DNA from 2 places in the Cytobacillus sp. FSL W8-0315 genome. Region 1 is predicted to be linked to the other one. Evidence: riboswitches for the same ligand, from Rfam matches in the RefSeq annotation. Region 1 holds a riboswitch; the other holds the start of a gene.
What was found. Region 1 has a riboswitch for preQ1 ahead of queC (7-cyano-7-deazaguanine synthase QueC). Riboswitches for the same ligand answer to the same signal wherever they lie in the genome.
Positions count from the first base shown of each region.

Region 2: it holds a riboswitch for preQ1, as region 1 does, so the genes downstream of both, queF (preQ(1) synthase) here and queC (7-cyano-7-deazaguanine synthase QueC) in region 1, are expected to answer to the same signal.

Region 1 covers NZ_JBBOOC010000001.1:3,397,069-3,413,729, forward strand. The annotation lists gene MKY20_RS17345 (SDR family oxidoreductase) at 1-633, shown strand, start outside; gene MKY20_RS17350 (hypothetical protein) at 1,017-1,214, opposite strand; gene MKY20_RS17355 (metallophosphoesterase) at 1,379-2,521, shown strand; gene MKY20_RS17360 (putative hydro-lyase) at 2,547-3,338, opposite strand; gene MKY20_RS17365 (NRAMP family divalent metal transporter) at 3,359-4,549, opposite strand; gene MKY20_RS17370 (LamB/YcsF family protein) at 4,819-5,589, opposite strand; gene MKY20_RS17375 (5-oxoprolinase subunit C family protein) at 5,591-6,601, opposite strand; gene pxpB (5-oxoprolinase subunit PxpB) at 6,598-7,308, opposite strand; gene MKY20_RS17385 (CBS domain-containing protein) at 7,645-8,367, shown strand; gene MKY20_RS17390 (hypothetical protein) at 8,417-8,545, opposite strand; PreQ1 riboswitch class I at 8,698-8,740, shown strand; gene queC (7-cyano-7-deazaguanine synthase QueC) at 8,793-9,452, shown strand; gene queD (6-carboxytetrahydropterin synthase QueD) at 9,456-9,932, shown strand; gene queE (7-carboxy-7-deazaguanine synthase QueE) at 9,925-10,656, shown strand; gene MKY20_RS17410 (ABC transporter ATP-binding protein) at 10,804-11,910, shown strand; gene MKY20_RS17415 (ABC transporter permease) at 11,900-12,703, shown strand; gene MKY20_RS17420 (ABC transporter permease) at 12,703-13,506, shown strand; gene MKY20_RS17425 (ABC transporter substrate-binding protein) at 13,503-14,576, shown strand; gene MKY20_RS17430 (divergent polysaccharide deacetylase family protein) at 14,663-15,436, shown strand; gene MKY20_RS17435 (lmo0937 family membrane protein) at 16,383-16,535, shown strand; gene MKY20_RS17440 (ATP-binding protein) at 16,661-16,661, opposite strand, start outside.
Region 2 covers NZ_JBBOOC010000003.1:148,065-164,725, forward strand. The annotation lists gene MKY20_RS26490 (SCP2 sterol-binding domain-containing protein) at 58-384, shown strand; gene MKY20_RS26495 (GNAT family N-acetyltransferase) at 423-923, opposite strand; gene MKY20_RS26500 (hypothetical protein) at 1,057-1,200, shown strand; gene MKY20_RS26505 (hypothetical protein) at 1,317-1,490, shown strand; gene cls (cardiolipin synthase) at 1,654-3,165, shown strand; gene MKY20_RS26515 (TldD/PmbA family protein) at 3,624-5,015, shown strand; gene MKY20_RS26520 (TldD/PmbA family protein) at 5,017-6,375, shown strand; gene MKY20_RS26525 (GNAT family N-acetyltransferase) at 6,554-7,105, shown strand; gene MKY20_RS26530 (hypothetical protein) at 7,163-7,444, shown strand; gene MKY20_RS26535 (DUF3243 domain-containing protein) at 7,486-7,827, opposite strand; gene tatC (twin-arginine translocase subunit TatC) at 7,893-8,621, opposite strand; gene tatA (twin-arginine translocase TatA/TatE family subunit) at 8,636-8,854, opposite strand; gene MKY20_RS26550 (GMC family oxidoreductase) at 8,947-10,656, opposite strand; gene MKY20_RS26555 (gluconate 2-dehydrogenase subunit 3 family protein) at 10,684-11,448, opposite strand; gene MKY20_RS26560 (5-formyltetrahydrofolate cyclo-ligase) at 11,922-12,647, shown strand; gene MKY20_RS26565 (peroxiredoxin-like family protein) at 12,659-13,105, opposite strand; gene MKY20_RS26570 (Bax inhibitor-1/YccA family protein) at 13,316-13,957, opposite strand; gene mscL (large conductance mechanosensitive channel protein MscL) at 14,028-14,399, opposite strand; PreQ1 riboswitch class I at 14,542-14,587, shown strand; gene queF (preQ(1) synthase) at 14,697-15,194, shown strand; gene MKY20_RS26585 (YhdT family protein) at 15,353-15,643, shown strand; gene panF (sodium/pantothenate symporter) at 15,640-16,661, shown strand, end outside.

The sequences.
Region 1 (16,661 bases):
TTTAAAAACCTGATCCTTCAATTGCCTTCAATTGATGTTTTAATCAATAATGCAGGCTATGCAGGAGCAGGATTTGCGGAAGAAATACCGCTGGAGGAGTATAGAAATCAATTTGAGACAAACGTTTTTGGAACGTTTGCAGTAACACAAGCGGTTCTGCCATTTATGCGAAAACAAAGAACAGGAACCATCTTAAATGTAAGTTCCATCAGCGGAAGAATCGGGTTTCCAGGCTTATCGCCATATGCCGCATCAAAATTTGCTGTAGAAGGGTGGAGTGAATCACTTAGACTTGAAATGAAACCGTTTGGCGTAAATGTTGTCCTGATTGAGCCAGGATCTTTCAGGACTGGCATCTGGACAACAGGGAAAAAGATAGCGGAACCATCCTTGAAAAAAGATTCACCTTATTATCCATATATGACAAAAATTCAAAATTACCTTGAACAAGGCGAGCCCTTTTATGAAGATCCGCTAATCGTAGCGAAAAAAGCAGTGAGCATTCTCAGGGAAAAAGAACCTTCACTCAGGTACCCGGTAGGAAAGGGTGTACGCACAAGAATACGCCTGAAAAACGTACTGAACTGGAAAAGCTGGGAGAAAATCATAATAAAAACTCTTTACAAAAAATAGAAGTTTTTTTCAAAGTTTGTTGTTTTTTTTACTCCAAATTTTATTTAATCTGCTGAGTTGATCTTCGCTGTGGGCACTTGATCCTTGAAAATGCATACGCATTTTCTTCGTGCGGTGATGATTCAAGGAAGACAATTCAAAGTCCTTCGGGAGGAGAGGGAGTAAGAGACCCCACAAGCGAAGCAAAGGAGGCTCTCATGCCTCCCCGCGGAAAGAAACGGACATCATTAAACACTAAAACAACAACAAATTAACTTATAAACAAATACACCGTAATTATTATCCCAACGATAAAAAAAGCAAATGTCCCTGAAAGAAACGGATTGATATGAATGAAAAATTCAGCTCTTTCTTCTTCATTCATATGAGTCATCATATTTAGCTTAATCAGCAATCACATTATTTGTCCAGGCATCATCCTGTGAAAAAGCAAATAGGCTTAATGCAAAAAGAATAAAGCTGCTGTAGGCAATGGTATCAAGCAGAGGGAAGTGAAGAAAAAACGAAATACCCGCTGCTAAAATTGATTCTAAAATAAAGAACAACAATGCCCAAACCCAGAATTTTTTTTGTCTAACCATGCAGGACCTCCTATTTTTGTTTTCTTTTATAACGAATAGGATGATAAAAAGTTTCAAAATTTTCCTTTTTTTCTTCTTTTTTCTTAAGCCCCCAATCTCTGATTAATTTTCATGTATCGAGAGAAAATAAGAAAACTTATCTTAGATCATCTGGGGGAGATGGAATGAAAAAGGGAATGAAAAAATACTTAATCACGCTGTTATTATTCATAGCCCTGCTGATTGTCTGGAACCAGACGGAAGCTGAAGTCTCCGGACCGCCAACCATCCATCTGCGCCTGATGGAAACAACGGATTTGCATGGAAATATGATTGGTTATGATTACGAAGACCGCAAGAAAACAGTGGAGTTTGGGCTTTCAAGAACGGCCAGCTTGATTAAACAGGCAAGAAATGAGTCTCCTAATTCCCTTCTATTTGATAATGGGGACATTCTTGAAGGCAACGGACTCGATGAGTATGCCTATAGAAGCCATCCGCTTGACATGGCTAATGTCCATCCTGTTTTTAAAGCCATGAATACTCTGCTTTATGATGCTGCTACGGTGGGAAATCATGAATTTAATTACGGAATTGATTTTATGGAAGAAAGCCTCAGGGGGGCTAACTTTCCTTATGTCAATGCCAATATATATGTTGAAGACAGCAATCAGCTCGATGAGGATGATTTGAATTATTTTAATCCCTATACCATTATAGAGAAAGAAGTGACAGATACAGCCGGGGAGAAGCATAAGCTGAAAGTTGGAGTCATCGGCTTTATCACACCGATTGTTGCGGAATGGAATAAGGAGTATTTTCACGGAAACCTTAAAGTGAAAAATATAAAGGAAACTGCCGAGCATTTTATCCCTATTATGAAAAGCAAAGGGGCAGATATTATTGTGGCTCTTGCCCATACAGGTCTAGAGTCCGATAAAGGACTGGATGAAAAAAAGGGCAACTCAGTTCATGCCCTCAGCAAGGTTAAAGGATTAGATGCCATTCTATTCGGGCACAGCCATTCTGTTTTTCCTGTCAAAGATGAACTGCAAAAGCTGCCTGGAATCGACTTAAAGACTGGCACCATTAACGGAACTGCTGCAGTCCAAGCTGGATATTGGGGCAATCATCTTGGTCTCATCGATTTGAAAATTGTTTTCCAGGATAGCGAATGGAAAGTTAAAAGCAGTCTTTCGTCGATCAGGCCCGTTTACCGGACAATCAATAAAAAAAGCAGGGAAGTAATACCCGCAGACCCAATAATTGAGCAGATTATGAAAAAAGATCATCATGATGCCCTGAATTATTTGAAAAATAAAAAGTAAAAGGCGCCCATGGGACGCCTTTTTCCTATAAAACCGAAAACTCCTCATTTTTCAAATCAGTAATAAACATATGTCCCGGAGCATGTGTAATCATAATTTCCGGCTTCACATGCATGGCAACTGCCTGGGGTGTTACCCCGCAGGCCCAGAAAACCGGTACCTCTCCATCTTTAATGGTCACAGGGTCCCCAAAATCTGGGCGTTGGATATTGCTAATGCCGATTGCTTCTGGATTTCCAATATGGACAGGGGCCCCATGGACAGATGGGAAGCGGCTTGTCACCTGTACAGCCCTAATGGCTTCCTTTTCTGTCATCGGACGCATACTCACTACCATCGGGCCTTCAAACCGGCCTGCACCCACACAGCCAATATTGGTTTTATACATCGGGACATTCCGATTTTCCTCAATATGGCGGATAGGGATATTATTTTTGAGCAATGCGTCTTCGAATGTAAAACTGCATCCGAGCAGAAATGCTACCATATCATCATTCCAATAAGATGTTATATCTGAAAGTTCCTCAGCGAGCTCTCCGTTTTTATATACCCTGTATTTTGGCAGGTCGGTTCTAATATCAGCATTTGGAGCTGACAGCATTGGCACTGGTGAACCTGGTTCAGTCACATCAATGATTGGACATGATTTAGGATTACGCTGGCAGAAGAGCAGAAATTCAAAGGCCAGCTCCTTTGGCAATATAGCCAGATTAGCTTGAATAAAGCCATTAGCCATTCCTGCAGTTGGATCATCCCAATCCTTTACACGGATTAATTTGCGCGCCTCTTCGGGATTCAATTGAGAAGGGGTGATCATATGAAAATCTCCTTTCATGCTTATTTAAATAGCTCGGGGATACCATTGATTAATGAATAAACCCCCATGTAAGACATGGCTATCACGATAATGACTCCGAAAATCGTCATCCAAAGGGGATGTTTATAATCACCGACAATTTTGGTTTTATAGGCAGCAATCAGCATTACACCTAGTGCAATCGGCAGGATAAGCCCGTTTAATGAACCAACTAAAACCAATATTTTTACCGGTTTTCCAATCAAAACAAAAACAAATGTAGAAATGGCGATAAAACCGACAATGACCCATTTATGATATTTCTCGACAGCAGGGCTCAATGTCCGAATGAATGAGACCGATGTATAAGCTGCACCGACAACAGAAGTTATGGCAGCTGCCCACATAACTACTCCAAACATCTTATATCCAATATTCCCCGCTGCCAGCTGGAAGACAGAAGCAGGAGGGTTGGATGGATCGAGTGCAAGGCCCTGTGAAACCACACCCAGTGCGGCAAGGAACAGGAAGATACGCATAATGGAAGCAATCCCGATTGCACTGACAGAGCTCTTTGTGACTTCCGGCAGAGCTTCTTTTCCTTTGACTCCAGCATCAATTAAACGATGCCCGCCAGCGAAGGTAATATAACCGCCAACCGTTCCGCCGACTAGTGTAATAATGGCCAGAATATCAATTTTATCCGGCACGAACGTTTTGACAACAGCTTCACCAACAGGAGGCTGTGCAGTAAACATTACATAAAGAGTTAATCCAATCATGACAAATCCTAAAATCTGTGTGAAACGGTCCATTAATCTGCCCGCTTCTTTTACAAGAAAGATGCCGATTGCCAAAATTCCGCTTAGAAGGGCGCCCAATTCAGGGGATATACCGAAAATAACATTTGTACCTAACCCGGCACCGGCAATATTCCCAATATTAAAAGCAAGACCGCCCATGACAATCAGGGCAGCAAGGAAATATCCCATTCCCGGAAGGACATCGTTGGCAATATCCTGTGCGCGCTTTTCAGAAACGGCTATGATTCGCCAGATATTCATCTGTGCCCCAATATCGATAATAATAGAAATTAAAATTACAAATCCAAAACTCGCAAGCAGGGTTTCTGTAAATACTGTCGTTTGTGTCAGAAAGCCTGGTCCAATGGCAGAAGTGGCCATAAGGAATGCCGCACCCAGCAAAAGACTGGCATTAGATTGCTTTTTCATTCATTTTCCCCCAATAATTCTATTTGTGGTTATCTTTCGTGCTTCTTTTACCTTGCATCAGCACTATTTGTAATGATTGAGTTCCATTCGCGCTAGAGTATTCTTCTTCAACAGAACTATTCCCGACAATCGCCCCTAAAAGCCTGCACGCTATTTTTTAAAACCTCATATGCACTATTTCAACCCGATGAGAACATCGGAATCCCCGCAAGATAAATAAGTCTCCTTAAAGGGGCACCAACTTTTCATTACTTCCACGAATATCGGTTTTATTTCAAAAACTCGCTGATTTTCGCTACCTGGATTCCTGCTTCATTCAGTGCCTTCGGAATATATTGGGCAAATTCAAGTGCGCTTTCCCCGTCACCATGGATGCATATCGTATTGGCCTCAATGGAAACGTCAGTACCCTGGACAGAATGAACCTTTCCTTCCTTGACCATGCGGATTACCTGATTTACAGCTTCGCTATGATCTGTAATAAGTGCATTGTGTTCCCTTCTTGAAGTAAGAGTTCCATCCTCCTGGTACGTGCGGTCTGAGAACACCTCATTTGCAGAGCGGAGTCCAATTTTCCTGCCGGCTTTTACTAATTCGCTTCCTGAGAGCCCGAAAAGAATCAGTTCAGGATCCACTTTATAAACCGCTTCTGCGATTGCTTCTGATAATGGTGCGCTTTTTGAGGCCATGTTGAATAATGCACCGTGCGGTTTTACATGCTGAAGCTTTCCGCCTTCAGATTTAACAAAGGCATACAAAGCACCAATTTGATAGACCACTAAGTCATAAGCTTCCTGAGGGGTTATGTTTATATCCCTCCGGCCGAATCCATGCAGATCCTGGAGTCCCGGATGGACACCCAGGCCAACATTCTTCTCAAGTGCCATCTTAACTGTTTTTCGCATGGTCGCAGGGTCGCCGGCATGAAAGCCGCATGCAATATTGGCAGAAGTAATATAATCAAGTATTTCCTCATCGCTCCCCATCTTGTATGAACCAAAGCTTTCTCCCATATCACAATTAATGTCTACAATGTGCATCTTAATTTCCTCCTCTTGTTTTTAAAAATATGCCTTGCTTTAATTCCCTTAATTTCATTTCTCTATTAATTAATAACTGCTGCGCCTGTTCATTTGATATTTCTGCAAAACTTAAGGAGTCTCCGGGTTTGGCCTGCGCCAGAAGGGGGAGGTCGACAGCAGCAACCTGTCCAATTTTTGGATAACCTCCAGTTGTTTGCCGGTCAGCCAGCAATACAATCGGATTTCCATCCGGAGGAACTTGAATGGAACCAAAATTTACGGCTTCAGATATTTGCTCAGCATGTTCTGACAGCGAAAGAGCAGGGCCTTTCAGTCTATATCCCATCCTGTCCGATTGTGAGGTAACTTCAAAGGCATGTTTGAAAAGCTGAACCTGGCTTGCTTCGGAAAATAAATCAAATTGGCGGCCCCTTGTTATTCTGATTTCTGGATTTGCCGCTGTGTCCGGTATGAGTTCTGATGCAATACCCCAGTCGTTTTCAACAAAAGTCCTATCAAGAATCTGTTTTGTCAAATACTCCGTTATTTTCAATGATTGGAGAGAAGGTTTGCCGGTTTCCAGCAGGTCTCCTGACTTTAATGCTCTGCCTTTATAACCGCCAATTCCTGCACGCAGGTAGGTGGATTTGCTGTTCATTACATCAGGTACGGCAAATCCGCCCGCAGCAGCCAGATAGGCTCGGCACCCTTTACGGCACCGGCCGAATTTAAGTTCACTGCCTTTTTTCACAAAAACGGATCTCCATGTCCGAACAGGCTGGCCATTGATGGAAGGGGAAAGGTCACCGCCGCAAATCGAAATGAGGGTATCTTTTTCAAATGTTAAAATTGGACCCATCATCGTTATTTCTAAAACAGGATCATTTTCTTCGTTTCCAGCCAGCAGATTGGCCATCCGGTGTGAAAATGGGTCCATGGCCCCGCTGGAAATCACGCCAAACTTTTGATAGCCGGTTCTCCCCAGGTCCTGAATGCTAGAAAGGAGTCCAGGCTTTAAAACGTTAATCATTGTTCCGTCTCCTCCCAATGATGGTATTCTTCCAGACTGATTGGCTTGAATTTGATTTGGTCGCCTGCTTTGAGTAGGGTAGGGGAGTCATCCGTCGGCCGAAACAATTTAACAGGAGTACGCCCAATCAGCTGCCAGCCGCCTGGCGTCTCGATGGGGTAAATACCCGTCTGCATCCCGGCAATCCCCACTGTTCTCTCGGGAATCTTTAGACGCGGCGTATCCCGTCTTGGTGCGGCAATTTGTTCTGACATTCCGCCAATAAAAGGGAATCCTGGTGCAAATCCAATCATATAGACCAGGTAGCTGCCTGAGGAGTGAAATTCAATAACTTCTTCGGGGGTAATCCCATTATGCTCTGCCACAAAATCAAGATCCGGCCCAAATTCTCCTCCATAGCATACCGGGATTTCAACAATTTCAGGTTCCGGCATATTATTTTCCGTCATCTCTTCAATAAGCGGTTTAATCAGTGAACACACGAAATTAAACGGGAGCTGGCCATTTGAAAGCTGATAGGCCTTAAATGGATTATAAAACATGGTTACAGTTGTGTAAGCAGGTATGTATTCAATCATCCATTCGGGAGGGTACTTTTCAAGAAAGGCAGTCAGCGACTGAACTTTCTGATGAGTTTCCTTGCTGATTTCTTTCCCAAGCTCAACAAGAACAGCATCATCCCCTAATGGGTGAAGGGTGTATCTCATCATTTCACCAGCTTTCGCAGTAAATTTGTTTGTACTGAGGAATAAAATATTATTTGGTAATAATAAATCTTCATTTTTATTCAAAAGAATTTCATTCATTATTCTTTCTGAAAAAAGGGAAAATCATGTCTTCTAATGCTTGATTGAAAAACATTTATTAGTAATGTTATATATTTATGCAATGTCCTTAGCAGAAGAATATAATATTATATAATAGACTGAAAATTCTATTTGTGCAAATTATTCTGCTAGAAGGCGTACCAATATCTTCAAAGTTTAGTTTGTCCATCATTTTGGGAATAGAGGAGGTACATCACCATTTAGGGAGAGATCATATTGGAAGCAGATTTAGAAATGAACTTATCAGAAAGATTTGAGGCTGCCTTTAACCGTATTCACAAAGCCTTAAAACAATCTGCTAAAAACGCCAGAACAGATAGATTTTATAAACTTATAGAAATACAGAAAAATCATTCGCTGATTCGATTATATGAAGATGATTTGCATCAGTTTGCCAAGCTGCGAAATGCCATTGTCCATGAAAAAATAGACCTTGATTATTATATTGCGGAGCCTCATCTCGAGACGGTAGAAAAGATTGAAAGGATTGCCGGCCATTTTGAAAAGCCAAAAACCGCACTTTCCATAGCTGCAACTCCGGTATTTTATTTTTATGAAGATGGCAAGCTAACGGATGTACTGGCCATAATTAATAAATTTTCACACTCCCAATTCCCCATTTACTCGAGAAAAGAGGAATACTCATGGCTATTAACTTCGGCAGATATCGTGAAATGGATGGCAGAGCACTTTACAGAAGAAACAATCCAGTTGAAAAAGGTGAGAATTAAAGAGCTTTTCAGCAAGAAATCAAAGTATCAAATCTCGTTTGCAGGCAAACATACATCTATCTTTGAATTAGAGGATATGTTTGAGGACTGCCGAAATAAAAATGAAAAGCTTGAAGGGATCATAGTTACCGAGAACGGAAAGCCGACCGAAAAACCAAAAGGCATCATAACAGCGTGGGACCTCCTGGAAGCCGATTCAGAAAATTAAAACGCAAAAAAGGTGCAAGCAATAGCTGCACCTTTTTTGCCGGTTCCGATTATTGCAGCAGTCCCAGACGCATCAGAGTAGACCTATCCTGAATATTCATTCCTGCAGACCTTCTTATAAATGTCCCTTTTTTTGCAATGCCAAAGGAATAGCGTGAAGTCGATGTAAACCTGATCATGGCTTCAGTCCCTCCTTATGAAATTGGCGCTGCATTATTACTTTCCCGCGATTTTGAATAATAAAACTTTTTTACTGTATAAATTTAAGCCTTCTAAAAAGCCAATAAAGATGATAATATAAACTGATAGTTCAATAGCTAAATCCGTGTACACGGTAGAGGTTCTAGCTACCCTCTTTAAAAAACTAAGGAAAACAGGTCTGCTTTCTTAGTGGTCCTGTTTTTCTATTTAAAGGAGAATTTTTATATGAAAAATGATAAAGCACTCGTTGTGTTCAGTGGCGGTCAGGATAGTACAACTTGCTTATTCTGGGCAAAGGAACGTTTTGAAGAAGTGGAAGCCGTCACTTTTAATTATAATCAGCGTCATAAGCTGGAGATCGAATGTGCACAGCAAATAGCAAAGGAACTGGGGATCAGGCACCACATTCTAGATATGTCCCTATTGAATCAGCTGGCACCAAATGCACTAACCCGTGATGAGATTAAAGTAAAGGATGGGGAGGAAGGCGGGCTTCCATCCACATTTGTGCCTGGGAGAAACCTTTTATTCCTGTCATTTGCTGGTGTGCTGGCCAGTCAGATTAATGCAAAGCATATTATAACCGGGGTGTGTGAAACAGATTTCAGCGGCTACCCAGACTGCAGGGATATTTTTATAAAATCATTGAATGTCACCCTTAATCTATCAATGGATGAACAGTTTGTGATCCATACACCATTAATGTGGCTCAACAAAGCAGAGACATGGAAGCTGGCAGATGAATTAAATGCCCTTGATTATGTGCGTGAGAAAACACTGACATGCTATAACGGAATTCCGGCTGATGGCTGCGGTGAGTGTCCAGCATGCCATTTAAGGAAAAATGGCCTTGAAGAATACCTCAAGGAAAAGGAGGAGCTTTAAGCCATGTACGGTTTCAGGATTGTTGATAAACTGCAGAAGATAAATGAGGATATCAAACCCGATCAGCTGAAATACCACCATAAGCGTGTAATGGTCAGCAAGGAATTCACTTTTGATTCAGCCCATCATCTGCATTGCTATGAAGGCAAATGCAAAAACCTGCATGGGCACACCTACAAGGTGATTTTTGGCATAAGCGGATTCGTGGATGACAGAGGATTAATGATTGATTTCGGCGACATTAAAAAAATTTGGAAAAACGAAATTGAAATATTCCTTGACCACAAGTATCTGAATGAAACGCTGCCGCCAATGAATACGACAGCAGAGAATATGGTTGTCTGGATTTATGAAAAAATGGCACAAAGCCTCCAAAACAGAAAAGAGCAATATGTTGGTGCAAGAGTAGAATTTGTGCGCCTTTTTGAAACTCCTACAAGCTATGCGGAAGCAAGAAGGGAGTGGATGGAGGTTGAGTAAGATTCCTGTTCTCGAAATATTCGGACCAACCATTCAGGGTGAAGGAATGGTGATCGGCCAGAAAACGATGTTCGTCCGTACAGCAGGATGTGATTATTCATGCAGCTGGTGTGATTCATCCTTTACCTGGGATGGAAGTGCGAAAGACAGCATCCGCCAAATGGAACCGGATGAAATTTGGAAAGAGCTTAAAGAGCTGGGTGGGGATGGATTTTCCTTTGTGACCATATCCGGGGGTAATCCTGCACTTTTAAAAAATTTGAGTGAACTCATTTCTTTGCTCAAAGCAGAAAAAATTAAGATCTGCCTGGAAACACAGGGGAGCCGCTGGCAGGATTGGTTTTATGAAATTGATGAACTGACCCTATCCCCAAAACCGCCGAGCTCAGGCATGAAAACAGACTTCGATGTGCTCGGTTATATTGTGAATAATCTTCAGACCAAAAGAAAGGCAGAACAGCAGGTCTCACTGAAGATTGTTGTTTTTGATGATAAGGATTATGAATACGCTAAAAACATTCATAAGCGCTATCCCGGTGTTCCGTTTTATCTGCAGGTGGGAAATGATGACACTGTTACAGCTGACGACCGAAATTTATTGCAGAAACTGCTTGACAAATATGATTGGCTCATTGAAAAAACGATACATGACAATGATTTGACAGATGTTAAAGTACTTCCGCAGCTGCATACATATGTATGGGGCAATAAGCGGGGAGTGTAGTATCTGCTAATCCCGCACCAATTGGTGCGGTTTTTTTTGTAAAGGATGTTCAACAATTTATGACAGATTCCGAGAAATTTATGATATTATACGTTTGAACTTAACAATACATTAGTGCTGTAAATTTCTATAGATAGGGAGAGTTAGATGACAGATAACACCATTATTCGATTTAATTCCGTTACAAAAAGATATGATAATGATCCGCCAGTTTTAAAAAATGTCAGCTTTGAAATTGAGCGCGGGAAGTTCTATACCCTTTTAGGGCCATCGGGCTGCGGGAAAACGACCATATTGCGATTGATTGCCGGATTTACTGAACCTTCCGAAGGGGACATTTATTTTAATGGGCGAATAATAAATAATGTTCCAGCCAACAAAAGGCAAGTAAACACCGTTTTTCAGGATTACGCTCTATTTCCGCATTTGAATGTGTATGAAAATATTGCATTCGGTTTAAAAATCAAAAAAATGAAGAATGCCGATATTGAGAGGAAAGTAAAGGAAGCGCTAAGATTTGTAAACCTTGAAGGCTACGAAAATCGTGAAATCAAAGAAATGTCAGGTGGACAGCGCCAGCGTGTTGCCATCGCGCGTGCCATTGTCAATGAACCAGAGGTTATTCTCCTTGATGAACCTTTATCCGCACTTGATTTAAAGCTGCGGACCGAAATGCAATATGAGCTGAGGGAACTGCAGAGAAATCTGGGCATTACGTTTATTTTCGTCACACATGACCAGGAAGAAGCATTAGCCATGTCAGATGAAATTTTCGTACTTAACAGCGGAAGCATCGAGCAAAGCGGAACTCCTACTGATATTTATGATGAGCCGATCAATCGTTTCGTAGCAGATTTTATTGGGGAATCAAATATCGTTGCTGGAACGATGATCCAAGACTATCTGGTGAAGTTTGCCGGCAAATTATTTGAGTGTGTTGATGGGGGCTTTGAGCCAAACGAAGATGTTGAGATCGTCATCCGCCCTGAAGACCTGGCTATTACCGCACCGGAAGATGGGAAACTGAAGGTACAAGTTGACTCCCAGCTCTTTAGGGGAGTCCATTATGAAATCAGCTGCTATGACAGCGATGGCAATGAGTGGCTGGTCCATTCAACGAAAAAGGCGACAGTCGGGGATCAAATTGGCCTTCATTTCGATCCCGAAGCAATACACGTCATGAGGCACGGGGAAACAGAAGAGGAATTTGATAAGCGTCTTGAAGCTTATGAAGAGGAAAGCCATGAGAACTAATTCCCGCAACTTTTATTTAATTCCTTATGTCCTTTGGATTGCTCTCTTTGTAGTAGCGCCATTGCTTCTTGTTCTGTATTATTCGTTTTTTGATATTGAAGGGCACTTCACTTTGGAGAATTATAGAAAGTTCTTTACACCCGTTTATTTAAAAATGACTTTAAGCTCCTTTTGGTATGCCTTTTTAATAACGTTATTTTCATTGCTGATCGCTTATCCGACAGCTTATTTGCTTACTAAGACGAAACATAAGCAGCTGTGGCTCTTATTAATTATACTGCCATCGTGGATTAATTTGCTTTTAAAAGCCTATGCATTCCTGGGTATCTTTGGAACATATGGTGCAGCCAATAGCTTTTTGGATGCAATGGGAATAGGGGGCAGGCAAATTCTGTTCACTGATTTCAGCTTTATCTTTGTGTCAGTATACATCTTTCTTCCTTTCATGATTTTGCCGATATTTAATTCTCTGAATGAACTGAATCCAACCCTTCTTGATGCCAGCAATGATTTAGGCGGGTCTTCCTGGGTAACATTTAAACGCGTAATTTTTCCTTTGACACTTGATGGCGTGAAATCGGGATGCCAGATCGTCTTTATCCCTGCACTGTCATTATTCATGCTGACAAGGCTGATTGCAGGAAACCGTGTCATCACTCTTGGAACAGCCATTGAACAGCATTTCCTTGTGACACAGGACTGGGGAATGGGCTCGACCATTGCCGTATTTCTGATTATCGCAATGGTGTTCATTATGGTGCTGACAGGCAGAAGAAAGCGGGGGATCCTATAATGAAAAAGAACAGGAAATGGCCGGCGATTTATTTGGCACTTATCTTTATCATCCTGTACGCCCCGATCTTTTACTTGATATTTTATTCATTCAACAGCGGAGGGACCATGTATCAATTCGAAGGTTTCACCCTGGATTGGTATCGGGAGCTGTTTGCTGATGCCCGATTACTCATCATTGTCCTTAACACCATTATTATTGCCCTTTTATCTGCAGCGATTTCGACCATTATTGGAGTGGCTGGAGGACTAGCCATTGCCTATGCTAGAAAACGCAGAGTGAAAAATACGCTCCTGTCACTGAATAATGTGCTGATTGTCAGTCCGGATGTCATTATAGGCGCCTCGTTTTTGATTCTGTTTACAATGATCGGACTTAAGCTTGGATTTGTATCTGTTTTGCTTGCTCACATAGCCTTTAGTGTACCGATTGTTGTGCTGATGGTTTTGCCTAAAATAGAAGAAATGAGCACGTCCATGATTTATGCAGCCATGGATCTTGGGGCAAGCAGATTCGATGTGCTGACCAAAGTCATTCTCCCTTATATTACTCCTGGAATTTTCGCTGGCTTTTTTATGGCCCTGACGTATTCCCTGGATGATTTTGCGGTAACTTTCTTTGTTACAGGCAACGGCTTTACCACTTTGTCTGTTGAGATTTATTCACTGGCAAGACGGGGAGTTTCTTTAAATATTAATGCTTTATCTGCTTTGCTTTTCCTATTTACAATCATTCTGGTAATAGGCTATTACTTTATTACGAAACGAAATGATAAGCCGAATGGAATGGGGGTAAGGCAATGAAGAAGCTTGTTCAGGCACTCGCCGCGGTATTAATTGTTTCATTTGCCTTATTGTACATCGCTTCAGGGCTGAATTCCTCCCAGGGCTACACAAGCGGAAATACTTTGACCATTTTTAATTGGGGCGACTATATAGATGCAGACTTGGTGGACAAATTCGAACAGGAAACAGGCATAAAAGTCATCTATGAGACATTCGATTCCAATGAAGCGATGATGACGAAAATTGAACAGGGTGGCACAGCTTATGATATTGCTGTTCCATCTGAATATGCGATTGAAAAAATGAAAGAGGAAGACCTGCTTTTGCCGGTTGATCATTCAAAAATTCCGAACCTGAAATATATCGATCAGCGTTTTATGGACCTGCCTTTTGATCCCGGGAATGAATATTCAATTCCCTATTTCTGGGGTACTGTCGGAATTCTTTATAACACCGATATTTTAGGAGATAAAAAAATCACAAGCTGGAATGATTTATGGGACCCTGAATTAAAGAACCAGATCCTGCTGATAGATGGGGCAAGGGAAGTAATGGGCATGGGTCTCAACAGTCTCCATTATTCGCTGAATGACAAAAATAGAGACCATTTGGTCGAAGCTAAACAAAAGCTCGATAGTCTTACTCCTAACATTAAAGCCATTGTCGGTGATGAAATCAGAATGCTGATGGAAAATGATGAAGCCGGCATTGGGGTGGTCTGGTCCGGCACGGCTCAGGAACTCATGTGGGAGAAGGATAATCTGGAATATGTACTTCCGGAAGAAGGCTCCAATCTTTGGTTTGATAATATGGTCATCCCTAAGACTGCCAAAAACCCGGAAGCAGCCCACCAGTTTATGAATTTCATCCTTGACCCGGAAAATGCGGCACAAAATACAGAATACGTTGGATATTCAACGCCGAATAAAGAAGCGCTGAAATATATGGACGAAGAAACAATTTCAGATGAACGATTCTATCCGGATGAAGAAATGACAGCTCGGCTGGAGGTTTATGAGAACCTGGGAAAAAGAATGCTTGCTTATTATAACGAGCTTTTCCTTGAATTTAAAATGCATAAAAAATAAAGTGCTGCCAGGATCAATTCCTGGCAGTTTTTGCATTGGAACTGTTTTAAAGAATCAGGGAATGCTAGCTCAAAGGAGGATGGAAAATGAAAATATTCATCAGTATATTTTTATTGATTTTTTCATTCGCAAGTATAGGGAATTCCATAAGTGCTGCCCCGCTAAAACCTGAATTGGCGATTGTCATTGACGATCTGGGAAACAACATGAAGGGAACAGCAGAAATGATGGAGCTTCCGGTGACCTTAACAGTTGCCATCATGCCTTTCATGCCAACGACAAAAGAAGATGCAGAACTGGCAAGTGAAAATGGACATGAAGTGATCGTTCATATGCCAATGGAGCCGAAAAGAGGAAAGAGGAGCTGGCTTGGTCCGGGGGCAATCACAACAGATTTAACTGATGAAGAAATCCGCAGCAGGGTAGAGAGTGCCATCAAAGAAGTGCCGCATGCGGTCGGGATGAATCACCATATGGGTTCAAGAGCCACTGAGAATGAGCGGGTCATGAGAATTGTCCTTAAAGTATGCAAAGAACACGGATTATTTTATCTTGACAGCAAAACAACCGGCAAAAGCGTCGTCGGCAAACTGGCAAAAGAAATCGGTGTACCATATGTAGAAAACAATATTTTCTTCGATGACATATACACTACTGCCCATATTACAAAACAGGCTGACAGACTTGCAGAAAAACTGGTGAAAAATGAACGCATTATCGCAATTGGCCATGTCGGCATCACAGGTACAAAGATGGTTAATGTGCTTAAAGAGTATATACCTGTTTATAAAGAGAAAGCAGAAATAGTGCCGCTCTCAGAACTGATTCCAGGCTATGAACTTATTGACGAAGGTCCTTGAACTAAAGCGGAAGCTCCTTGATCAGGGTAAACGTCAACTAAAAACCGCCACGTCCTGTGGCGAACGTTGAAGCCGGCACATCCTGTGCAAGTCCGACAGGCATATGACGAATCACGCAGGAAACCTTCCAAAGCAGCTTTGGTCGGGCGATGTATCCGATGACGAAGCGTTCCTTGTCCTGATTTCTGGAGTGATTTGGCTTATGACCCGAGGGGCTAGGCGCTGGAGGTAGATGCAATCTTTCCACAGAGTGATTCACACAGTTCCATTTTATAATTTACTATAAATAAAAGCTGCAAGCCTGGTGTGGTTTGCAGCTTTGTTCATGGTGTGTAATAAAACGGTGCAATGGTGAAATACGGCTTAAATCCTAAAAGGTGGCCGCCCACATTCCGGTCTGGTTAGTCCCGCAACGAAGCGATGTTAGAAGAGGTGGGCGACCGTGAATATAGTATATGCAGTGATGCAAAAAGGATGCAGCAAAACTTCCCTGAATACAGGAAGGTTTTGTATGATCTTACTGAACTTGTGTGGCATGGGTGTCCGGCACCTTTTTAAAAGAGATACATCATTGTAACAATGATAAGGGTTAGAATGACCGAGAAAAAAGATGCCTGAGATGTTAATGGATTTTGCTGTTGAAATGGCAAAGATGGTGCATTTATTTCTTTTGAGAAAAGGGAGCAGGCATGGAAAACGTTTTATCACAAGCTTAAGGATTTGAAAAAAAGTGAAGCATCCTCATTAAAAGAAATTGCCAATCGGGGCTGCTGCAAAAGAACTGGAAAATGCAATACTCTCTGAATAATAATATCCATCCACTGCAAAACATAACATTGTCAGAACTGTAAAAAGTGCGGCAATGTTTTTTTTTTCATTTACTCATGATTTTGTCCCGGTTGTTAGGGGTATGTAAATATTAAATCAACAGGAAGGGGTGAATTGCATGCTTTGGACTATAGCAGGTATTTTGCTTGTATTATGGATACTCGGATTAATATTTAAAGTAGCAGGAGGCATCATTCATATACTGCTGGTAATAGCAGCGATCATCTTTGTTGTAAACTTTATAAGAGGCCGTGCATCCGGCAGAGGATAAATGAAAAAAGCCTTCAGATTTTGGAGGCTTTTTTTAAAGTTAATGTATTTGATCCATCACGATTAAGCTACCCTGTGCTGGCGATCATTTATTTTCGGAAAGATTCCCATTCAGGGAATATGGAGT
Region 2 (16,661 bases), on a different contig from region 1:
GTTTATCTGTTGAAATATAATTTAAGCAGGCATTCATAAAAGAAGGAGGAACATGCCATGGCAGTCAAAGATGAATTATACCAGCTGGCAGATAAAATGAACGCTGATCCCGTTCATATCAAGGATGAGAAAAATCGGGTATTTCAGGTGGACCTTGAAGAAAGCGGATCTATCCAGATTTTATTAAAGGAGGGAAAAGTCATAGTGGAAGAAGGGGCTTCCCATGAGCCTGAAGTGACACTGAAACTGTCAGACAAAAACTTTTCTAAGTTATTAAAAGATGATCTCAACACGACCATGGCATTTATGACAGGCAGCCTGAAAGTAGACGGTAAAATGGGGCTGGCGCTGAAGCTGCAGGAAATTGTAAAGAAATATCAATGATAATAAGGCAGCCCCCTCAAACAGGAAGCTGCCTTATTTTATGATAAAAACAGTGCCATCAGGTCTTCATCATAGTACTTTCCATCAATCTTAAGAGCGTGCCTCTCCTTTCCGTAAACCTCGAAGCCAAAAGAAGCATATAGCTTTTTAGCAGGAATATTTTCAGACATTACAGCCAGGTGGATTTGTTCAACCCCATCCCAGGAGCGTGCCTTTTCCACAGCTTTGCCCACCAGGCACTTGCCAACGCCATTCTGACGCCATGACTCTGTAACGTACATCGCATAAATATTGGACCGATGATTTACTTTCAATCCGGTTTCTCGTACTAAACTGACAACACCTATAAGTTTTCCATTTTCAAATGCGCCGAAGTGAAAGGAGTTATCCCCCTTAAATCTTTCACCATACACTTCAGGAGGCCTCCCGGCTTCCTCCTCATAGCTTGAACCAAATGCTTCCGGATTCTTTTTTAACCCTTCCAATCTAATCTCTTTGTAGATTTCAGCATCATCCGGACGCAGAAGCCTAATTTCCATCCTGGACACTCCTTTATTTTTCCTAACCCTTAGATTCTAGTTAACAGGACAAACTCCTTTAACATTTTTCTAAGAAAAGTTTTTTTCTGCTTGTATAAGGGAACAGGATAAAAAAAGTACAGGAGGGATTGGAATGTCTCAGGAAAACAGCAAGGACTTAAAGGATATTGTAAAAGGGCAGAATTCCGCGCAGAAACAAGAACAGTCATTGAAAGATCAGGAGCGTAAGCCGGATCAGCAAAACCGTTTGAAGGACCAGGAGAATATGAGGAAGTAGTTTTAAGAGAGCTATGAAGAATAGCTCTCTTTTTAAAAAGGAAAAATGACTCCCGCCCCGAATAGTAAGCAATGGGTTACTCCTATTGAATATACATATAAAAAGGGGGATGCAGAATGGGAGTGCTGTTTGGTTTAATTATCGCGACTCTGGCCTTCGCTTATGGGATCGACCGAAGAAGGAAAAAGATAAATAATACGATCCAAAAAGGAATCAGCCCAAGTGATAAACCGGGGGAAAGCACGAATTATACGATGGGTGATAATCATTATACCGGAGGCGGACAATAGCCATGGAGTTTTGCGTTATCAGCAAGGCTCTTCTTTTTTTCCGGATCATGCTTTCTTCTCCTGAAAATGGGAAAAGCTAAGATTGCCTGGTTTCTACAGGGCATCAAAAAGGGTATAAGGAAACATACATATTGTAACCTTTTTAGATTTGGAGAAGTGGGCTATGAAAAAAAGAAGAGTGGAATCCCTATTTGTTTTTATTCTGATTGCATCTGTGTATACGATATTTTTCACGGATGCCGGTTCGCCAATAAAAACCGGTGCTGTCATGCTGTATGCAGCTGTTATTTTTATCAGCGCCTATTCCTTGATGCTTGAGAATCGCAGCCCTAACCAGACCTTGCTGTGGATGTATGTGCTTGTATTTTTTCCGGTTGCCGGCTATCTGTTTTATTTGTTTTCCGGACAGCTTTATTTGAAAGGCCACCTGTTTAAAAGCAAAAGAAGCAGAGACAGGGATGAATGGAAGAAGCTGATGAAAAGAGAAGACACGCCAGATATATCATTCCTGCAGGACAGCCAGCACTGCTTTGCAAAATTCGCCAATAATGTAGCACTGACTCCCCTAAGCACAAATTCAAGGGCAAAAATTCTCAAAAATGGCGAAGAGACTTTTAATGAAATCAAGAAAAAGCTGCATGAAGCAGAAGAGTTTATTCATATGGAGTACTATATTTTCCGCTCTGACAGACTTGGCAAGGAAATCATCAATATTTTGATGGATAAAGCCAGGCAGGGTGTGGAGGTGCTGTTTATTTTTGATGCGGCAGGCAGCATGGGGATTACACTGGAGGATTTGCAGTCCATGGAGGATGCAGGCATTAAGATACGTCCATTTTCTCCGTTGAAGTACGGTTTTTTCAATCAGAAATTCAACTTTAGAAACCATCGCAAGATAGTTGTTATAGACGGGAAAGTCGGCTTTGTGGGCGGACTGAATGTGGGCGTTGAATACCTGGGCGAAAATGAAAAAATCGGTTTCTGGCGGGATACTCACATGCTTCTGAAGGGGGAGGCTGTGTACACACTGCATACGGTCTTTCTCTTGGACTGGGAATATGTAAGCAAGGAAGATGTGCTGGAGGAATACAGAAATGTAAAATATCCGATAGATGATGATGTGCTCGATGGTGCCGTGCAGGTGGTGGCCAGCGGACCCGACACACAGCAGGGAATTATGAGCGATTTATATTATTCAATGATATCCTGCGCGACCAGATCCATTTGGATTGCCACACCTTATTTTGTCCCTGATGAATCCATTCGCACTGCATTAAGGGTGGCTGCGGCTAAAGGAGTGGAAGTGCGCATCCTGGTCCCTGAGATCAATGACAGCTTCCTGACACAATACGCAAGCCGGTCCTATTTTGCGGAACTGCTTCGATATGGCGTTGAAATTTATTCCTATAAAAAAGGCTTTTTGCATCAGAAGATCATTATCGTTGACGGAATCCTCGCTTCAATAGGAACTGCGAACATGGATATGCGCAGCTTCCACTTGAACTTTGAAGTCAACGTCTTCCTATACGGTACAAGCTCCATCCGTGATCTTGTCGCCCATTATGAGGAGGATCTGGAAGAAAGCGAAAAAATAAGCCCCGTCCAGTATTATAAACGCGGATTGGCGGAAAGATCGAAGGAATCCTTCGCCCGGCTGTTTTCCGGGGTCTTATAAAGAAAGTGCCATGGATGTGGCGCTTTTTTTTGTGTGGAAAACAGCTTTGCAAATAAAGCAGCTCAATTTGCAAATAAATTAGTGAGGCGGCAAATAGAGCGACATAACTAACAAATATAAGTGAAGCTGCAAATAAAGCAGTTGAACTTGCAAATAAATAAACGAAATTGCAAATAAAGCGGCTGAACTTGCAAACAAAGCGGCTCAACTTGCAAATAAATAACGAAATTGCAAATAGAGCACCAAACCTAGCAAATAAATAAATAAATAAATAAACCTTCAAATAGACCAAGCCCCGTACAAATAGAAATCCGAACTTGCCAATAACCCATTTAAGTCTCCAGACCGAGGCATAATCATCCTCCTTATTGGTCAAAAAAGGAAAAAATCATACTAAAATAAAGGTCAGTACGATATGATTAGAATAGTTTGAAGAGTTAGAAAGAGGGAGGGTTTTTATGCTTTCACAATCAGTCATTCAGGATGTAATTACAGCAGCCCTGGCCACTGGCGGGGATTTTGCGGAAGTGTTTGTTGAGGATCGTTTCACCAATAACCTTGCACTTCAGGGCGGGAAAATTGAGAGCAGCTTATCAGGCAGGGATTATGGGATAGGCATTCGCGTGTTTAAGGGACTGCAGAGTGTTTATGCTTACACAACGGATGGATCAAAGGAAGGTTTGCTGAAAGCTGCGGGCAATGCTGCCCAGGCGATCAGAGGTGAGAAAATCATACAGCCTGCACGGCTGCAAAAGGAAATTATTCCGGCAGTACATCCTATATCTCTGAATCCGCGCGAAGTGGAGAAGATCCGCAAAGTAGATGTGATGAAAAAGGCATCCGAAATTGCCAAAAACTATCACAGCAGCATCCAGCAGGTTACGGTCAGGTATTTGGATGAAGAACAGAATGCGCTGATTGCCAACTCGGAAGGTAAGTTTGTTGAAGATCGCCGGGTGCGAAGCCGCCTTGCCATTCAGTCGATTGCTGCAGAAGGAAATCAAATGCAGCCTGGATTCTATGGACCTGGAGCCCATAAAGGCTTTGAATTCATGGAAAACCTTAACCTTGAACATTATGCCAATGAAGCTTCCCGCATCGCGGTTACGATGCTTGGAGCGGACCCATGCCCGAGTGGGAAATTTCCTGTCATCATCGATAATGAATTCGGCGGCGTTATTTTCCATGAAGCATGCGGACATGGCCTTGAAGCTACATCTGTGGCGAAGGATAACTCCGTTTTTGCAAACCGGATCGGCGAAAAAGTTGCCTCAGATGTCGTTACATACGTAGATGACGGCACGCTTGCCAATGAGTGGGGATCAATTACGATAGATGATGAAGGCGAAAAGGCCCGTAAAAATGTGCTGATTGAAAATGGGATTTTAAAAGGTTACTTGATTGATAAATTCGGCGGACGCAGAATGGGCATGGAGTCGACAGGATCGGGAAGACGGCAGTCCTACCGCTATGCACCGACTTCGAGGATGACCAATACGTATATTGCGAACGGCAAATCCACTCCGGAAGAAATCATTTCAAATACAGAGTACGGAATTTATACAAAATACATGGGCGGCGGCCAGGTGAATACAACAACTGGCGATTATAATTTTGCCGTCATGGAAGCGTACCTTGTAAAAGATGGAAAAATCGGCAAACCTTTAAAAGGTGCTACTTTAATAGGCAATGGCCCGAAAACTCTCCAGCTGGTTGATATGGTGGGGAATAACCTTGATCATGGTGCAGGCATGTGCGGTTCCCTGAGCGGAAGCATCCCTGTCAATGTTGGCCAGCCGATGATCCGCGTAAGCGAAATGACTGTTGGCGGAACAAAGGGGGGCGAATAATATGAATCTGCAGGAATTTAAGGAAAAGCTATTTCAGCTTGGCGAGCAGCATGGTTTTACAGATATGGAGCTGTATTATGAGAGAGAGGAGAAGTTCGCCTGCGAGCTTTACAAAGGGGAAATTGATTCCTACGATACTTCCGAAGTGTTCGGAACCTCCTTCCGAGGCCTTTACGAAGGCAGGATGGGCTATGCTTTTACGGAGAAACTGGATGAGGACTCCCTGTCTTTTCTGATCGAGAATGCAAAGGAAAACTCTCAGTTTATTGAAGATGAAGTACAGGAAGAAATCTTTGCCGGCAGCGAAAGATATGAAAAAGGAAACTACTATTCAGCTAATCTTGCGGAGGTCACAATCCCTGAAAAAATGAACCTGCTTAAGGAAATAGAAAAACACATCTATGCATATGATGAGCGGGTAACCGGGACTGATTATTTCATGCTGAGGAGCGGTGAAACGGAAAGGGTTCTTCTCAACAGCAAAGGCCTGAAACTCAGCGAAAAGAACAATCATGCCGGCATTTATGTATCAGTTATCGTTAAGCAAGGAGATCTAGTGAAAAACGGAGAATACTCCAAGTTTACGAGAGACTTTTCCATCTTGAATCCTGAGGAAATTGCCAAGCATGCAGTAGAAGAAGCCTTATCTCAGCTTAATGCCAGAAGTGCTGAAAGCAAGAAATATCCCGTATTATTGAGAAATGATGCTGCCAGCGCCCTCCTTCAGACATACATCCCTATCTTCTCAGCGGAAAATACCCAAAAAGGGCAATCGGCTTTAAAGGGCAAAACAGGGGAGATCATTGCGGCAGCGTCATTGAATATAGTGGATGATCCATATTTAGAGGAAGGTCTGCTAAGCTCAAATTTCGACAGCGAAGGGGTCGCCACTGCCAGGAAAGATATTGTGAAAGACGGCAGACTTGTTACCTTGATGCATAACCGCAAAACGGCTCAAAAAGATGGTGTGGAATCGACGGGCAATGCTTACAAAGCTTCTTATAAGGGCGCTTTAACGGTAGCTCCAACGAACCTTCTTGTCATTCCATCTGATCAAGGCTATGACGAGCTGTTATCATCGCTGTCAGAGGGCATAATCATAACCGAATTATCCGGCCTCCATTCCGGTGCCAACACCGTATCAGGGGACTTCTCCATTGCGGCTAATGGCTATTATGTCAAAGACGGTAAAGTGCAAAATGCAGTAAACCAAATGACGATTGCCGGAAACTTCTATGAGCTATTGAATAATATTGAAGCCATCGGCTCAGATCTGGAATTTTCGATGGGGTTCATGGCCACAGGCTATATTGGTTCGCCATCTTTATTAATCAGGGAACTGGCTGTGACGGTTGAATAATTAAAAGATAATGGCACACTACTGTAATACGTGGTGTGCTTTTTTAATTGTGTGAGAATTAAAAGTATCTAGAGATAAATAAAAGCTGCTGTATAAGCTGAAAAATCTTCTGGAAAAATAAAGGATATTCTTTCAAGGAATAGAAATATTGCTGTTAAACAAAAAAGGAGGCAATGAGATGGACCTAATTGAAACCAGCCGCCTAATTCTTCGCAGTCTTACCCACGACGATGCACCCAAGGTAGAAGAATATGCCAGTGATTATGATGTGGCCAAAACAACACTAAATATTCCCCATCCCTATCCGGAAGGGGGAGCAAGGGAGTTTATTACAAGCATCCTGGAAGCAGAGAGAAACGATAAAATTGCGATTTTCGCCATAACGAAAAAAGAGGATAATAGCTTAATAGGACTCATCAATATAACAGGTACTAATGCAAACAGAAGAGCAGAAATCGGCTATTGGATCGGCAAGCCGTTCTGGGGAAAAGGGTATGGTACAGAGGCAGCCAGGGCAGTTATTAAATATGGATTCGAAGAGCTGAACCATAACCGCATTTATGCCCTTGCTTTTACAGACAATCCTGGATCATGGAGGATTATGGAGAAATCAGGAATGAAGCATGAAGGAATTTTGCGCCAGCATGTAATGAAAGACGGCAGGCCGGTAGACCTGACTTATTATGCGATATTGCTGGAGGAATATATAGGGGAAGGTTCAGCCATTTGAATCGCTGTCCGCATTATGTTTCAATGGAAGCAAATCATTTTTTATATGGAGGTTCATGTGCGGATCATTGCTTCCCATCCTTTTATAACAGTCAGCCGGAAGATCGATTGGAATCAGCAGCAATACATTGAAAAGGAACTTTATCTTCATTTATTTGAGGATCACATCCTTTCGCCAACGGATAAATTTCTCCTTGATGAAGTTTGGGATATGTCATACAGATCTTCCAATTGCGAAATTGGTTTTCTCTATCTTCATACCAATCGGGGGCTATTCTCTTTTCAAGTAAAGTCTGAGCCAAACCAGTTTATAAATCTTTATAGAAATCTGAAAAAGTAATAAAGCCGGAATTGTCATGCACAGCAATTCCGGCTTTGTTATTAAGCCTGTTCGGCCAGTCGTACAAGCATATGGGCCAGCTTATGCTTCTCTTCATCATTGCCAGCTTTCCATAATTCTTTCAGAAGCTGTTCCTCGCGGTTTTTTGGCTCCACATTTTCAGCCAGGTAGCCAGCCACCTTTTCCGCTGTTACCGCAAGCTGTTCCTCATTTAATCCCAGCTTTTTGCCAAGCTCGATTCTTTCAGCCAGATAGCTTTTAAACTCGTCGAAATTGCTTAAAATATCTTCGGCCCTTTCATTTGACATTTTGTCCATTACATTCTTGATATTTTTTGTATCCAATTCACCATCTTGTTTGATTACATGATCCTGTTCATTCATTTAACAGACCTCCCAAAAGAACGTTTTCTTATTAAATATCCTTTTGGGGGCCAACCTAAACTTGTTTATATCTCGCTGGATGGAGATTCCTGAACAGCTTTCAATTTCTTGAATTTTAATTTTGACATAATAACGCCAATTTCATATAGCCCGATAAGGGGCACAAGGACAAGAATCTGTGAAAATAAATCAGGCGGTGTAATTAGAGCTGATACAACAGCCATGATCAAGTAAGCGTATTTTCGCATCGAGCTGAGCATGACTGGGGTAACAATGCCGATGGTTGTCAGAAACAATAACAGCAAAGGCACTTCAAACAGAAAACCAAAAGGAATGGTCGACATCAGCAGAAAAGAAAAATATTCCCTGGCAGTGATCATCATCGCAAAATGTGATTCACCCAATAGCATTAAAAACTGATAAATAGCAGGGAATATAATAAAAAAGCCGAAGCAAAGACCGCCGATAAAGCTGAAGAGAATAGCCGGAAAAAATATCAATGATACTTTGCTTTCTTTTTCCGTTAATGCGGGCCTCACAAATAGCCAGACCTGATATGAGATAAAAGGAAGCGAAAGCCCAAGGCTGATGCTTCCTGCAATTCCCGTGTACATCTTAATCACATCCAGCGGTCCAAGCATGACAAGCTCATGATCATTCGCGAGCATAGGGATCAGTCTGTTGATGAAAAACAGACAAAGGGCAAAGCTGGCTATAAAGAAAATCAGTGATCGAATCAGCACTTTTCTTAGATCTGTTAAATGCTCTACAAGGGTTTGTTCATCCGTTTTCAATCTAAACCCTCCTATTAAAGCGGTTTATCCTTCCGGTCAGCCGTTTCGATTGGACGTTTTTTTGAATCGGGTTCCTCATCATCACTCATAATTTCTCTGGCTGATTTCTTGAATTCTGATAAGGTCCTTCCAAAGGCAGACCCGATTTCCGGAAGCTTTTTAGGACCAAAGATAATTAAGGTAATAACAAGGATGATAATTAATCCGGGAATTCCGATATTTGAAAGCCCCATGATGTTCACTCCTTTTTGTGGATTTTTAAAAAGGTGAGTAAGTGCGCCTGCCCCCTTTGGTTTCGGGGGTGGGCAAGGCGCTTCCGCCTTTCTTATGCAAGCAGGCCGCCTTCTTTGCTGTATTTGATGATTCCTTCAGCAGCACGGTAGGCGAGTGCACCAACTGTTCCTGTCGGATTGTAACCTCCGTTGTGAGGAAAAGCGGATGCGCCAATGACAAATACATTTTCTGCATCCCACATCTGCAGATAGTTGTTTACAGCTGATGTTTCGGGCTCAGCCCCCATGATCACGCCGCCGGTATTGTGTGTTGTCTGATAAGGGACGATGTCATAGTGCTCCAGCTGCTGCCGGTCATTAATTTTTGATGGTCCCATCTCCTTCATGATGTTGTCGGTGATTTTTCCAATATAGTTATAAAGATTCTTATCCTGCTCGGTGAAATCGTATGTCAGGCGTAACAGCGGAAGCCCGTAGGCATCTTTATAAGAAGGGTCTAAGTCCATATAATTGTGCTGCACAGGCATGGATGCTCCCTGTGTCCCAATGCTTAAAGCCCTTGTGAAATACTTAATGGAATTCTCCTTGAACTTGCTGCCCCATTTCGGTGTATCAGTCGGAACCATATTATATTGAATCGGACGGTATCCTGATTGGTTGAGGGAAATGGAGCCCCCATGGATAAAGCCCAGATCCGAGTGGTCAAAATTGTCTCCATTGTAATCATCCACAGTAGCACCAAGAGCACCGGCACCCATGAATGTATTAAATTGTTCTTCATCAAAAAATCCAGCTGATCCGGGAAGGATCTGGTAGCAATAATTCTTTCCAATAACCCCTGACCCTGTGTCAGGATTGTATGGACGCCCCAGTTTGGATGTCAGCAGCAGGCGGGTGTTGTTCATGACATAGCTTGTCAGAATAACCATTTCTGCCGGCTGGATGAATTCTTCCTTAGTTTGCACATCCACATAGCGTACTCCTGTTGCTTTTTTGCCGTCGTGAATAATTTCTGTTACATTCGAAAAGTTGCGGATATCCACATTTCCAGTTTCTTTGGCAAACGGAATGACGGCAACGGTCGGATCTGCCTTGGCACCATATTCACAGCCGAAGCGTTCACAAAACGCACAATACTGACATGGAGCCAGCTTGGCGCCATATTGATTTTCATATGCCTGGCTCATATTGCCGGATGGCATATGGTAAGGTTTCATTCCCAATGATTTCGCTGCCTCTTTAAATCTTGCTGTAATGGGTGTTTCCTTCATTGGAGGATTTGGGAACGGATTCGCTCTCTTTGGCCCTAGCTCACCTTCTTCACCGCCAATTCCTGCTGCTTTCTCAAATTCATAGAAATAAGGCTCCAATTCATCGTATGTAATGCCCCAATCCTGAACTTGAAGCCCCTTAATCTTTGCTTCTCCATATTTTTTTACCGTCTGTGATTTAATTTCGAAGTCATAAGGCAAAAAGCGGAAAGTATGGCCATTCCAGTGGACACCGGATCCTCCTAAGCCTTCACCAAGCAAAAAGGAACCAAGCTGACGCATCGGAAGAGCTCTTTCTTTCCCCTGGTTACGGAAGGTAATCGTTTCTTTTGAAAGGTCCTGCATTAATTCATAGCGGATTCCATAGCGAAGTTCATCATGGACAACATAGTAGTCCTTGACACCGCGCTCTTTTCCCCGCTCCAGGCCGACCACTTTTAATCCCTGTTTCCCTAGTTCAGCCGCAATGATTCCGCCGGCCCATCCAACTCCTACAATGACGGCATCTGTTTTAGGCAATGTTTTAGCCATTTTTTATCACTTCCTTAAGAGATAGTTCTATTTCGTATATGAATGGAGGCTATTTGGTTCAATTTTCACAAATTTTTCAGACTCAATCTGATTGATATAGCTCATCTGATGGCCAGGAAAGTCTTTCATTTTCCAGCCTTCCATATTCTTGTTTCCGGCATAGGCAGGATCTGCGTAAACGCCTTCAATAGTTGCTGCCCGGAGAATATTAAAAAATGTCCTGGAAGTAACACCCCGGAGCTCTACTTTATCCTCCTCAAAAGCGGTAAGGATTTCATCCTGCTGTTCACCCTCCAGTTCAGCGAAAGGCTTATTGAACTTATCATTGCTGTAGGTCTGCAGGGCAACAAGGCCGACATCAAAGACTTCATGCCGTTTTAAAGGGGACTGGTAACCCTGAAAGTTTGAGCCTGGGAAGAAAGGGCCCTGCATATATTCCCTTGTATTGTTTCCCCATGAGCCCGCAAGCTGGTGGTCAATAAAAAATGGAACATCCAAATCATTAGCGCCAGGGCCATTTTCATCCTTTGGATAAATTCTCTCAACGGCCGCCTGAAGGATTCCGAATATCTCGGGGTTTGTGAAATATAAAGGTGACTGCTGATAGGCAACCTGATCATGCCCGTTTGTATGGGCATTCTCTTCCGTTGCTGTACCGTCTTTATTCATGTTTGCGCCAATTAAGCCGCCAAGAATGCCGCCTCCTACCAAACCGCCGGCAACTAACCCGGAATTACGGATGAATCTCCTCCGGGACATGGTTGATTCTTGTTTTTGTTCATGTTCAGACATTTATCTAGAAACCTCCTTTTATTTGCCATTATGGTGAAAAAAATACATGTCTAAACAATGATCAGGAATTTTTTTAGCAGATAGGGAGAAAAGAAGAGGGGTTTTAGGGGATTTAAGGCATTAAAAAAGATGCAAACCGATTGGTCTGCACCTTTTTTAAGTCCGATGACGGACAACCTGAGGATTATGATTTGCATAGGGCCGAACCGATCTTAAATATATCGGTTATAGACGAGAGTGCCTTTCGAACGCTCTGCAAACCCTCCCTGGTTTCTTGCAATGCCAATGACGAACCTTGAAGTCGCTGTTACGCTTTTCATCGTCAACCAGTCCCTTCTGTTTTGTTATTGGCCTTGCATTATTTGTTTACCACGAGATCTTGACTTAAAACCTATTTCTTTTAAAAAATGAAGTTCTTTTTCTATTCAGTTTTATCCCTTATGGATAAAATAAAAGAAAGGAAGTGAAACGCAATGAATACGAAGAAAGAAATCCGTGAGTACATATGGAATTTTCTCGAGGAAAACAAGCTTGGACGCTTTCCGTTTCCTTTAAAAAATAGAATCCCCAATTTCAAAGGAGCTGAAAAAGCGGCTGCATTTGTTTTTACTATGCCTGAATATAAAGAAGCTAAGGTAATTAAGGTAAATCCTGATTCTCCGCAGCTGCCGGTCCGTGCACAAATTTTGAAAGATGGAAAGACATTGCTGGTTCCAACTCCAAGGCTGAAAGCAGGATTTATTATGGTAAAGCCGGAATGGGTCCCAGCCGGGGAGGAGCGAAAAGCAGCGAGTCTTAAGCATATCCACTCATATGGTAAAGAAGTTCCTCTCACCGAATTGCCGAAAATTGATTTGTTTTTTGCCGGATCAGTGGGCCTTCACCGGGATGGGCGGCGTGTCGGAAAAGGGGAGGGCTATGCCGACCGTGAATATGCGATAATCAGAGAGCTGGGAAATCCAGAAATCCCTGTAATTGGAACAGTGAATAGCGCTCAGGTGATAGAGGCAGATATCCCGAGGGATCCATATGATCTGACTGTCGACTGGATTGCCACTGAAAAGGAACTGATCAAAACCAACACGCCATATCCAAAACCAAACGGGATTCAATGGGATCTTGTAACGGAGAAGGAAATGGAAGAGATGCCGGTTTTGCGTGAAATATGGGAGTTAACAAAAGGAAAGGCAGCCAAGTAATTGACTGCCTTTCAAGCTTTAACTTCGTCCATTTTCTTTAAAACATCATCAATCTTTGCGTGATTTTCAGGGGATTCATCAATATGCTTCCATAAAATCTTTCCCTGTGGCGAGAAAAGCCATGTCCCGCCTTGAATGTAGACATCCTGGGTCTTCATGGATTTCATGACAAATTCCTTCTGTTTTTCATTATCAGGGACAAACCCCTTCACTTTTCCTGTTATAAATCCAAATGCTGCTTTTGAAAGGAGCTTCCACTTTGGCATTGTTTTATGTCCCATTCCTCTATAAGCTTCCCGGGATGGATCGCCAAGGATTGGAAAAGGGAACGGGCCGAATTGCTCAAGGAATTGATTGATGAATGTTCCTTTAGAAGGAGCAATGACAATGACTTGAAAACCTCTGGCTTCCAATTCACTTATGCGCTCGCGCAACTGCGCAAGATATTCTCTGCACACCGGTCAGCCAAGATGGCGGACGAAAACAGCCATTGTATATTGGCCATTAATGGCCTGTTCAAGTGTAATATTTTTATCAGGATTTTGGGTTTCCAAAATATAATTCATTATTATCCCGCCTTTCGGATTTACTTCTGATCATACCTAATCTTTTTGAAGGAATAAAGAAATGAAGCTTGCACATAAAAAAACAGGAGTTCGCACTCCTGTTTAGTCCCTGCTCCCCAAAATTCCAAAAATACGAAGAATATTAATGAACAGGTTAATAAAATCAAGGTATAGGTTAAGAGCCATTAAAGGCACTTCTTCCGGTGAAACTCCATAATGCTTCATGCGGTTGAAATCGAATAGCACATATCCGCTGAATACAAGCACTCCGATGAAGGAGAATGCCAGCATCGCGTTAGAGCTTAACGGCCAGAAGATGCTGAAAATAGAGATTGCAATAAGGGCAAGCAATGCTGCCATCAGCATGCCGCCAAGAAAAGATAAATCCCGCTTGGTTGTCGTAGCGTATACAGCCAGGCCTGTAAACACAACCGTTGTCGCTGCAAGTGCGACCAGTACGGGGTTCGGGCCAATGGCAGCCAGGTAATGGGCAACAATCGGATAGGTCGTCATCCCTGAAATAAATGTAAATACATAAAGGAATGGATACCCGATGGCCTTTTTGCGGCGAAGCAGGAAAGCGAAAAGCAGCATTCCGAGTTCAAGAATCATGAGCGGCAAAAACAGGGCTGGAGGGACGAAAACACCCGCCATCGTTCCGATAAAAGCAATACCCAATGATAAGGCGAATGCCCGTAAAACAGAAGGCAAATAACTATTATTTGCGGTTTGCTGTACATACATTTGTTTCATTTCTCCCCTAAAATCATTTGTATATGTATATACGTCAGAACTATTATATAAGTTTCATCATTTATTGGTTTTTTAAAAGGTCTCTTATTTCCGTTAATAGCTCAACGTTTTTATCCACAGCTGGTGCAGGTGTTGCTTCTTCTTTCTTTTTAAAACGATTGTTGATAATCCTGATAAAGATGAAAATAGAGAATGCCACGATGAAGAAATCAACCACATTCTGTATGAATAAACCGTATTTGACCTCAGCTCCTCCGACTTTTACCATCAGATCCGTAAAGTCAACTCCGCCCATCAGCAATCCAACAAGCGGCATGATGATATCATCTACAAGAGAAGATACAATCTTTCCGAAGGCAGCTCCGATAACAACCCCGACAGCCAAATCAAGCACATTTCCCTTCAGGGCAAATTTTTTAAACTCATTCCACATAACATGTCACCTTTCTAAGAAAATTAACGTAATTATACTATAGAAGAATAAATGAAAACCAGATAAAGAAGCCCCTATTGACAGAAACAGGCTTTTTCTCTATAGTAACAATGACAATTATATTTCGAATATTCCCGTGTGAGCGGGAGAGGTTCATAGCTTCACCCTCTATAAAAAACTATGGCTTTGATTATAAGAATCAACCATATCCATAAGAGGATATGGTTTTTATTTTTTAAGCTGTACTTTTGGACCTCTTCTTAAGATCAGCGGGATCGTATAAAGGGAGGCTTTTTTATGTCAGGAAGAAAAGATGAGGAATTAACGGATATTACGCTATTGGGAAATCAGGGTACAAAATATCTTTTTGAATACTCGCCTGATATTCTGGAGGCTTTTGACAATAAGCATCCAAACCGCGATTATTTTGTAAAGTTTAATTGCCCTGAGTTTACGAGTCTTTGCCCGAAAACAGGACAGCCGGATTTTGCGACCATCTATATCAGCTATATTCCGGATCAGAAAATGGTAGAGAGCAAGTCATTAAAGCTATATCTTTTCAGCTTTAGAAATCATGGCGATTTCCATGAAGACTGCATGAACATCATTATGAACGACCTTATTGAATTAATGGACCCGCGCTATATTGAGGTTTGGGGCAAATTTACGCCACGTGGCGGAATCTCCATTGATCCGTATTGCAACTACGGCAAGCCGGGGACGAAATATGAAAAAATGGCAGATTACCGTTTAATGAACCATGACCTTTACCCGGAGACAATTGACAATCGTTAAGATCCTAGCTTGCTTAAAGTGAAATTTTAAAATAATATCAAAAAGGCAGAGCAATCTGCTTTTTTTGTTGCAGAAAATATACATAAGTGGGATTATATTCAGGGAATATTCTGTATTTTATGGTACGTTACTATAATAAAGCTCTGAAGGGGGACAAAATGAAGAAAGGCATACATAAAAAAGATCCGCGCTTTAAAATCGCAGAGAGAGAGGCGTGGATTGGCATTGGTCTGGTGCTCTTCAATTTTGTATGGTGGTATGGGTTTGCCTATGGGATGGGGTCTGGGCCTGCTGGTGAGTATACATATATTTGGGGGTTGCCTGCCTGGTTTTTCTGGAGCTGCGCAGCAGGATTTGCCGTAATGGTGATTCTGGTAACAGCAGCTGTTAAGTTCCTGTTTAAAGAAGTGCCGTTTGAAGAAAACGGGGAAGGGGGAGAATCTGAATGAATTGGCAGGTAATTTTTCCTCTTCTCATCTTTTTAATTATTATTTTTCTCGTAGGCTTATGGTCCAGCAGAAAGATTGATACCGGGAGTTCGTTCCTGCAGGATTATTTTCTTGGAGGAAGGCAGCTTGGCGGTTTTATTCTGGCTATGACGATGATTGCAACCTACGGAAGTGCCAGCAGTTTCATTGGAGGTCCCGGCGTTGCTTACACACAGGGGCTTGGCTGGGTGCTGCTTGCGATGTCACAGGTTGTCACAGGTTATTTCGTTCTCATGGTGCTGGGGAAAAAGTTTGCCATCACAGCAAGAAAGTATAATGCTGTGACGCTCATCGATTACCTAAAAGAACGATATAACAGCAGATGGGTTGTCTGGCTATCCTCTCTCAGCATCATTATTTTCCTTTTTTCTGCCATGGCTGCCCAATGGGTTGGCGGAGCAAGATTAATTGAGTCACTGACAGGATTAAGCTATTTGTCTGCTTTATTCATTTTTGCGGCTTCTGTTATGGTCTACGTGGTTATTGGCGGCTTCCGTGCTGTTGCCGTAACGGATGCTGTCCAAGGCGGAATCATGTTCATCGGCACCATGATCCTTCTGGTTGCTGTTATTGTGGCAGGTGGAGGAATACCGAATATTATCAGCGACCTGTCTTCAGAAAATCCGAATCTGATTACACCGTTTGGCTTTGATGGCGGATTGACTCCTTTATATGTATCCTCATTCTGGATTCTTGTGGGAGTTGGAGTTGTAGGCCTTCCTCAGGTCGCAGTGAGGGCCATGTCATATAAAAATGCCAGAGCCATGCACAGGGCCATTATAATCGGAACAATAGTAGTCGGCTTTATCATGCTTGGCATGCATTTAATTGGCGTATTTGCCCGTCCTATTCTTCCGGGGATTGAAGTGGGAGATAAAGTTATGCCGTTGATTGCCATGGAAGTTCTTCCTCCATGGCTTGCGGGAATTGTACTGGCTGCACCGATGGCTGCCATCATGTCAACAGTGGATTCCCTGCT